Linked DNA regions of Proteiniborus sp. DW1. The protein of the gene in region 2 interacts with the protein of the main gene of each other region in a pairwise test. Links are inferred from orthologs where the notes say so. Each region holds a gene or a part of one and is shown on either strand. Other genes may lie near its edges.

Region 1 (4,264 bases), on a different replicon or contig from region 2:
TATATTGCTCATAAGTTTACCTCCAGATAATTTCTAAAACAAATATAGCATATTTTATAAGTCTAAGCAAACATTATTCGAATATACCTGTACTTAGATATCTTTCCCCATTATCAGGTGCTATGACTACTACTCTTTTACCTTTTCCCAGCTCTTTTGCTTTCTTTAAGGCAGCAAATATAGCTGCACCAGAAGATATACCTAATAACAGACCTTCCTCTCTAGCTAATCTTTTAGTCATATCTATTGCGTCTTCATCCTTTACTCTTTCTATTTCATCAATTATCTCTAAATCAATAATTTCAGGTATAAAGCCTGCTCCTATCCCTTGAATTTTATGAGGACTTGGATTTCCCCCTGATAAAACCGGAGATTTATCAGGTTCAACAGCTATTATTTTCAGATTTTTAACGTTTTTCTTTAATATTCTACCTGCACCTGTTACTGTTCCTCCAGTACCTACACCTGCAACGAATGCATCTATTTTTCCCTCTGTTTGTTTTAAGACTTCTATACCTGTGGTTTCGAGGTGTTTTAAAGGATTATGTGGGTTTGCAAATTGTTGAGGCATAAAATAATTATTATTTTCTTTAACTATTTCATTTGCTTTTTCTATTGCTCCCTTCATTCCCTTTTCACCAGGTGTTAAAATAAGTTCAGCTCCATAAGCCTTTAGTAAATTTCTTCTTTCCATAGACATTGTATCAGGCATTACTAATATTACCTTATATCCTTTTGAAGCACCTACCATAGCTAACCCGATACCAGTATTTCCACTAGTAGGTTCAATAATAACAGAACCTTCTTTCAATTTGCCCTCTGCTTCTGCCTTTTCTATCATGTTTAGTGCAATTCTATCCTTTACACTACTGCCCGGGTTAAAATACTCAAGCTTTACAAGTACTTCTGCCATACTATCATCAACTATTTTATTAAGCTTAACTAAAGGTGTCTCCCCAATTAATTCCACAATACTATTAACAACTTTCATATTTATCCTCCTTAATTCCTAGTATTCATATATGTTTTTAAGTATATCTTATCTAATATTTTTGTCAAGTGAATAAGTTCTAACTTTTTTAGGAAAAGTAATATTTATATAAGCTTACTCTTATTATATAAATTTATTCTAGGTGGTTTTATGGTTTTTAAAAAAAGCAAAACTAAATTACTACTAATTGGATTTATAATAGGACTAGTTAATGGACTATTTGGTTCTGGTGGTGGTACCATTGCTGTTCCAGCCTTAGTATTTATACTAGGGCTAGAGCAGCATAAAGCACACGCTACTGCCATTGGTATAATATTTCCCCTATCTCTTATTAGTTCTTTTTTATATTTTAGACATGGTGTACTAAATTTAAAAGTGGCTGGAATAGTAACTTTAGGAGGAATTATAGGAAGCTACATTGGAGCAAAAAATTTAAATAAAGTACCAAGCAATGTTCTAAAAAAGATATTTGGAGCTTTTATGATAATAGCAGCTATAAGGATGGTTATATTATGAAATTATTTTTAATAGGCTTATTATCAGGAATAATTAGTGGGATGGGGATAGGAGGAGGAACCATTCTTATTCCAAGCCTGATAATATTTTCTAACCTTAACCAACACCAAGCTCAAGGAATTAATCTCACTGTCTTTATTCCCATAGCAATTGTTGCTCTAATAACTCATTTTAAAGAAAAGAATATTAATTTGAAAACTGTCACTCCTATATTTTTTACTGGCTTACTTGGCGCATTTATTGGCTCATTGGTTGCAATGAAAATGACTCCATCTTTTTTAAGAAAAATATTTGCAGTTTTCTTGTTTGTCATGGGAACATATGAAATCCTCAAAAAAAACACAAAAAAATAGTCTCTATAAAAAATAGAGACCTTATCACTCTCCAAGTTCAACTAAAACACATACATTATAGGCTATCTTAAAGCCTAACCTTTCAGCCTCTGAAACTAACTCTTGGTTTACTGCACCTGGTTGACACCATAGATACTCTATCTCTAATTCTTTGGCTATAGGAAGTATGTTAAAAATTGACTCAGGGGGTATTATGAAGTTAATAACATCTGGCTTCTTAGGAAGCTCCATCAAAGAATTATAACACTTTTTACCATCTATTTCATCATAACTTGGATTTATAGGATAAGTTTCATACCCACTTTCCTCTAACTTTTTCCATACCTTGTATCCAAATTTCTCCTTTTTTGCAGTAGCACCTATAACTGCCCATACTTTCTTTTCTAGCATTTTCTTTTTTAGTGTTTCAATTTTTTCCATCTAAGCACCTCCTAGTTTATCATATTTACCCAAGAAGAATTAAATTTAACATAATAATAACCTTTACTTTACTATATTGTTATCTTTCACTGAATAATACCCTTCATCTATTTCTTCATATGTCATTCTTGAGCTAGTTAGTTCTGTAAGCAGGTTAATTAAATTCGCTGTGTTTTCTGTTTCACATAAAATTATTAAATTAACAGCATCATCATAAATTACATCGCTAATTATATATTCAAGCCTTAATAATTCATTTTCTACCTTTCCATAAAGAGTATAGTCAATCCTAAACTTCATTTTTTTATAAAGTACTTTATCTACTATGAGACCTGCTTCAAGTCCTATTTTTGCTCCTTTTGTATAGGCTCTTACAAGACCTCCTGCTCCAAGCTTTATACCTCCAAAATATCTAGTAACAACAACTACTACATTCCTTAAATCTTCTTTTTTTATTACTTCTAAAACAGGGATACCAGCTGTTCCGCTAGGTTCACCATCATCACTGTATCTCTGGATATTATTGCTTTCACCAAATACATATGCATATACATTATGGGTAGCATCCTTGTGCTTTGATTTGATTTCCTGTATGAAGGCTATTGCTTCATCTTCACTTATAATTGGCTTTGCATAACCTATAAATCTTGATTTATTTATGATAATCTCATCACTTCCAAAACTATGTATTGTTCTATATTTAGTAAGCATCTCGTTTATCCCCTCCAATTCATAGTTAAATTATATCATTATTATATAAAAAAAATAAAGGGTAGATAATCTACCCTTATACCAAAATAGCTTCCTTCTCTTTTAATTTTAAAAATTTTCTATAAGAAAGGCTTACTAAAGACTTATCTTGACTATAAGTTATCATATCGATAGCTTCGTCAACATTATAAAAGCCTGCCTCTAATATCCCACAATCTTTGTTAACTACATAATTAGTGTCCTTAGCTTCCATGATGAACCATGTTATTTCATTACATACTGGTTGTTGCCTAGAAAAAGAATAAAATTCGTAACTAGTTTCCCCGGCTGTAGATATAATCTCCACATCAAGCCCTGCCTCCTCTTTGACACGCTCCATTGCTGTCTCAGAAGCTAAGAAACCATCACGAATTTTACCTTTTGGTAGAACCCATTCGTTTTTTTCATTTTGCATAATGAAAACCTTTTCATCATGGAAAACAACACCACCTGCGCAACTTCTAAATATCATGGTAAACGCCTCCCTCTTCTTTTATATTAATAATACAATAAGTTTTGAACAATTTCAATACTTTTCAGAAAATTTCATATTTCATTAATTTAATAATAATATGCTTCAATTAAGTTTTTATATTCATAATAAATAATTCTTTTTAAAAAAACTTGACAATTTGAGCTTAAGGTAAGCTCATGGATAGAATTTATTATAGTTTTGATGACTCTCATTCTTCTGTTTTTACTGCTGTTATATATAATTATTACCAAAAAACTAAAAGCTTTAAAAGAATATATACCAACCATTCCTTACTTTTAACACATTGTCTAAGCAAAAATAGGGTAAAATCTGTTTTTTCCCAGAAGGCTACAATTTGTAGCCTTCTGAAGACCTATAGCTGCTTATGTAACTTTGAAAAACTATAATAATTTTTTTCAAATAGATTCAAATACTAAAGAAACGATTTATTAATCCTCACTACTAGTAACAACAAACCGTTTATACTTTTCATAATCAATAGAATCTAGTGTTGTAGTAATTAAGGTCCCTCTCTCTTTATATTCATATCTTTCAACCTTTGTATTGTCAAATAAATAATTTGATAAGCCTCCTTCAAAGTACGGCACTAACAAATCCACTTTATAGAACTTTTGTGGCAAATTATCTTGTATCATTTGAACTAAAAGTTCTATATTGTATCCAGTTTTGGCTGATATTTTTACAATTGGTCCTTGGATATTAGCAATTACTTCGTTTTTCACAATATCTGCCTTATTA
Region 2 (5,195 bases):
AGCAGTCATTCCAGTTGCACTAATATCAATGGATTTAAATATTTTCAAAATTATCTACCTCCTTCGTTTATTACAGAATAAATAGAATCAAATTGCCTTGATATTTGTCTACTTATAGCACTATAATAGATTTCATTCTTTGCTCTTTCTGCTATCTCAACATCAATATTCACACCATTTTCATCTCTTCTAACAGAGTAATTTCTGTTTTCTTTAACAATTGAATCTAAGCTGAAACTTTGACTTCCTTTAATATGTCTGTTGTTAGTAGTATAAAGTTTTAATCTGTTTTTTTCTAACTCATCTTTCAGCAAACCCTCAAAATCAACTGTTTTTCTTTTATACCCTGGAGTATTGACGTTTGCGATATTGTCTGAAATAGCAATATGCCTTAAAGACGCACCATCAAGAGCTATTTTAAGAAAATCCGCTGTGTTAAATAACCTATTGATCACAACTATCACCCTTCTATAAATTTAGTACATATTTTTTTGATAATTCTACTATAACTTTAATAATTCTTCCTAAAAATGTTTATTAGTCTTATCTCTTGTATGCTTATTATCTCTTGTATATTTATTAGTCTTATCTCTTGTTTCTTTTCTTTTAAGAGTATCACATAATTTACTATTATTCTATTTAATTTTCACTTTTCCTTCAATTTTGCACAATTTTTTATGTTTTTTTCTCCATTTAGTGCTTAAGCCCCAGATATTTTACACATTATCCCATTAAACAACAAATACAAAATAGGAAAAATAAAAGCTTCCGCAGAAGAATTAAACATACGGAAGCTTATTGAAGCCCATGTTTTGAATTAAATGACAAAATGTAGATTCATATTCATAAAAAAAGTTGACAGAATCTATCAACTTTCCCTTAATTTTTTCAGCTCATCTAAAAGCTTATCATTTAGTATTTTTATATGTGTTCCTTTCATACCTAAAGACCTAGATTCAATTACGCCAGCACTTTCAAATTTTCTTAACGCATTTACAATAACAGATCTAGTAATGCCTACCCTATCTGCTATCTTACTAGCTACTAATAATCCTTCATTTCCATCTAATTCTTTAAATATGTGTTCTATGGCCTCAAGCTCTGAATATGAAAGTGTACCTATAGCCATTTGGACTATTGCTTTTTTTCTTGCTTCTTCTTCAATTTCTTCTGTTTTTGATCTTAGTATTTCCATTCCAACAATAGTAGCGCTATATTCAGATAGAACTAAATCATCCTCAGAAAACTCCCTTCCAAATCTCGCTAGCACAAGAGTTCCTAATCTTGTCCCTCCACTTATTAATGGAATTACAGTTGTTATTTTATCTTGATAATCACAATTTGAAATCTGATCAAATACACATTCTGATGTTTCCTTAATATTTTCTTTAGTTTCAGTTATTTTTAGCAATTCATTATTGTATTCTTCTGGAAAACGTCTTTCCTCAACTACTTCTGTATGAAGTATTCCACATTCAAAGCCTTCATGAAGCGCAAAACCAAGAACCCTACCCTTCCTACTTGAAATATATACGTTTGCATCTAGTATCTCAGATAATGCCTTGCTTAGTTCTGCAAAGGAAACGGGCTGCGAACCTGTATTCTGCAATATCTTATTAAGTCTTCTAGTCATAAGCAGTAAACTTTCACTCATCTAAATCCTCCTAATAATATTCTTCTGTTTCTAGAGTTGACCTTATCTAATATGTTCATATTTAACAGAGCAATAAAAATATTATCATACTTTTCGAAATATTTCAACATACTCAAAAGTATAGCTATATAAAGATTTCTTTTATGCTTCAACAAAATCACATTGTGGATTAATACACTTTTTTTCTATTCTTTTTCTATAATTCTTTTCGACTAAAACACCTTTACATTTTGGGCACTGTTCTTTAAGAGGCTTATCCCAAGAAACAAAGTTGCACTCCGGATATTTGCTACATCCATAAAATTTTCTTCCTCTCTTTGAGGTCCGCTCAACTATATCTCCACCACATTCTGGACACTTAACTCCTATTTCTTGCGTAATAGGTTTTGTGTTTTTGCATTCTGGATAGCCAGGACAAGCTAGAAACTTTCCATACCTACCCATTTTAATAACCATATTTTTGCCACATTTTTCACATATTACATCTGTTTCTTCGTCTTGTATTTCAATTTTGCCAATTTCTCTCTCAGCTATCTCTAGTTCTTTAGAAAAGTCCTTATAAAAATATTCAATTACTTCTTTCCAATTAGCATTCTCTTCTTCAATTTCATCTAGCTGTTTCTCCATTTCAGCGGTAAATTCCTCACTAACTATTCCCTTAAAATATTCTTTTAGTAGATCTGTAACTACTATACCCAATTCTGTTGGTTTAAAAACTTTTTTTTCTAAAATTACATACCCTCTACTTAATATGGTACTAATAGTAGGAGCATAAGTACTTGGCCTTCCTATGCCAAGCTCTTCCAAAGCTTTAACCAATGAAGCTTCTGTATATCTAGGAGGTGGTTGAGTGAAATGTTGTTGTGGCTCTAAATCCTTTAAAGGCAATTTCTCTCCTATCTCTAATTCTGGTAGTAATATATCTTTTTCATCATCAGAAGAATTATATACTCTTAGAAATCCCTCAAATAAAATTTTAGAACCTGTTACTCTAAATACAAAATTACCTGCATAAATCTTTATTGTTAAAGTCTCATAGGATGCAGGACTCATTTGGCTAGCTAAAAACCTCTCCCAAATAAGTTTATAAAGTTTAAATTGATCCTTCTTCAAGGAATCTTTTACTACACTTGGAGTCCTAGTCACAGAAGTAGGTCTAATAGCCTCATGAGCATCCTGAATGTCCTTTTTCTTCTGATTTTTGTTTTTATTAGATGCTCCTAAATATTTTTCTCCAAATTCACCTATAATATATTCTTTTACGCTTTCTAATGCTTCTTCAGAAATCCTTGTTGAATCTGTCCTTATATATGAAATAAGCCCTATTGTTCCCTGTCCCTTTATGTCAACACCTTCATATAATTGTTGAGCTAACATCATAGTTTTTTTTGTAGAAAATCCTAAACGTCTAGATGCTTCCTGCTGTAAACTACTAGTAGTAAAAGGTGGATTAGGGTTTCTGTTTTTCTTCCCCTTCTTTATATCCTTAACAATAAATTCTTCATCTTTTATAAAAGATATTATTTTATCAACCTCTTCTTTTGTATTTAACTCAACTTTTGATTCTTTGTTATCTTTAAACTCTCCATAAAAAGTTGCTTTAATTTTACTTTTGCCTTTTAATAAGATTGCATCTAGGGACCAATATTCCTTAGGTATGAATTTTTCAATTTCTTCCTCGCGATCACAAATCAGTTTTGTAGCAACAGACTGTACTCTACCCGCACTAAGTCCCTTTCTTACTTTTTTCCATAAAAGAGGGCTTATTTTATATCCCACTAGCCTATCTAATACTCTTCTTGCTTGCTGAGCATCTACAAGGGATTTGTTAATTGCTCTAGGATTTTTAATAGCATTTTGAATTGCACTCTTAGTAATTTCATGAAATTCTATTCTACTTTTTTGGTTTTCATCTAAATCTAATATATTTGCTAAATGCCACGAAATAGCTTCTCCTTCTCTATCAGGGTCAGTAGCTAAAAGAATTTTTTTCGCCTTTTTAGCTTCACTTTTCAATTCCTTAATGATTGGTCCCTTGCCCCTAATAGTAATGTATTGTGGTTCAAAATTATTTTCAATATCAATACCAAGCTTACTTTTAGGTAAGTCTCTAATATGTCCAACTGAAGCTTTAACCTCATAATTTTTTCCTAAGAATTTTGATATAGTTTTAGCTTTTGCAGGTGATTCAACTATAACTAAATTTTTTGCCAAAACTTTCACCTCCGAACATAATGAATCTAATATTTATGCTATAGAAATTAACTAAAAAATACAATCTACTATCTAATAGTATATATTCTTCCAGGTAGCTGTTTAATTACACCCTTCATTTCAAGAATCGTAAGAATACTGTTCAACTCCACAACACTAATACCTGTCCTAAGAGCAATTAGGTCACAGTGTATAGGTTTCTCAGAAATATATTTTATAACCTTAATCTCATCATCACTAAACTCATTATAATCTATTTCAACTTTTCTATAAAGCTTTGAGTACCTTTCAACTAAGTATGGAATTTCTTCAATAATATCGTCAACTGACATTACAAGCTTGGCACCATCTTTAATAAGAAGATTGGTCCCCCTACTAAATATACTATTTATATTACCCGGAACAGCAAACACATCTTTTCCTTGATCTATGGCGTGATGAGCAGTTATTAAAGAACCACTTTTCTCTGTAGCTTCTACAACTACTACTCCTAAAGAAAGTCCACTTATAATTCTATTTCTTTGAGGAAAGTTGTAAGGAAAAGGTTGAGTCCCTAAAGGAAATTCTGATATTATACACCCATTTTCTTGAATTCTATTATATAGCTCTCTATTTGAGCTTGGATAAACTACATCAACTCCACATCCTAAAACCGCAATTGTTCTACCTTTACTATTTAATGCACCTAGGTGAACGCATGTATCTATTCCTTTAGCCATTCCGCTTATTAAACTAATTCCCAAACTTGCAAGCTCACTAGAAATCTTTTCTGCAACCCAGTTCCCGTACGATGTAGATTTTCTAGAACCTACAATAGCAATAGAGTTTTCGTCTTCTGAACATAATCGTCCCTTTATATACAACACTTTAGGACTATAATTTATAAATCTGAGACTATTAGGATATCGTTCATCATAGTGAGTTATGACATCTACATTATATTTTTCTATCTTCTTAAATAAGTTTTCGTAATATATATCATTTCTATTCTTAATAATTTCAAGTCTTACCTTTTCATTTAGTTCATTGATAGAAGATATATCCTTATTACTCATGCTCCAAAGACATGTTAAGCTTCCTAATTTATTTTCCAATACATCTATAATTTTGTTGCTTACTCCCCCAATACTAGAAAGCCATATTAATGTATCTCTATTATTCATATTACCCACCCTTAATAATTACATTTACCAATACTTCCTGTCAAGGTTTCTATATTGTATAGCTTCTGCTAAATGTTGATGTTCTATTGTCTCTTTCCCCTCTAGGTCTGCAATTGTTCTAGCTACTTTCAATACTTTATTATATGCTCTAGCACTTAAGCCAA

What was found. The genes of interacting proteins can lie anywhere in the genome.
Region 1: the proteins of topA (region 2) and DW1_RS09985 interact in binary tests that used the Escherichia coli proteins (3 or more experiments, as listed by UniProt). The link is inferred for Proteiniborus sp. DW1 from one-to-one orthologs.

The regions. Positions count from the first base shown.
Region 1 is NZ_FMDO01000039.1:20,114-24,377, forward strand. The notes cover bases 1,168-3,955. They hold DW1_RS09985 (YigZ family protein), read right to left. Parts: upstream 2,992-3,955; coding sequence 2,344-2,991; downstream 1,168-2,343. Other genes in these bases: DW1_RS09970 (sulfite exporter TauE/SafE family protein), read left to right, coding at 1,168-1,507; DW1_RS09975 (sulfite exporter TauE/SafE family protein), read left to right, coding at 1,504-1,860; DW1_RS09980 (CoA-binding protein), read right to left, coding at 1,885-2,280; DW1_RS09990 (NUDIX hydrolase), read right to left, coding at 3,068-3,502; hflX (GTPase HflX), read right to left, coding at 3,955-3,955. Outside these bases: nadE (NAD(+) synthase), read right to left, coding at 1-12; cysK (cysteine synthase A), read right to left, coding at 74-991; more of DW1_RS09970, read left to right, coding at 1,142-1,167; more of hflX, read right to left, coding at 3,956-4,264.
Region 2 is NZ_FMDO01000036.1:84,600-89,794, forward strand. What follows is about bases 1,333-4,272. They hold topA (type I DNA topoisomerase), read right to left. Parts: upstream 3,869-4,272; coding sequence 1,796-3,868; downstream 1,333-1,795. Other genes in these bases: codY (GTP-sensing pleiotropic transcriptional regulator CodY), read right to left, coding at 1,333-1,654; dprA (DNA-processing protein DprA), read right to left, coding at 3,937-4,272. Outside these bases: flagellar basal body rod protein FlgC, read right to left, coding at 1-48; flagellar basal body rod protein FlgB, read right to left, coding at 51-455; more of codY, read right to left, coding at 869-1,332; more of dprA, read right to left, coding at 4,273-5,031; DW1_RS09410 (YifB family Mg chelatase-like AAA ATPase), read right to left, coding at 5,056-5,195. UniProt on the Escherichia coli protein: Releases the supercoiling and torsional tension of DNA, which is introduced during the DNA replication and transcription, by transiently cleaving and rejoining one strand of the DNA duplex.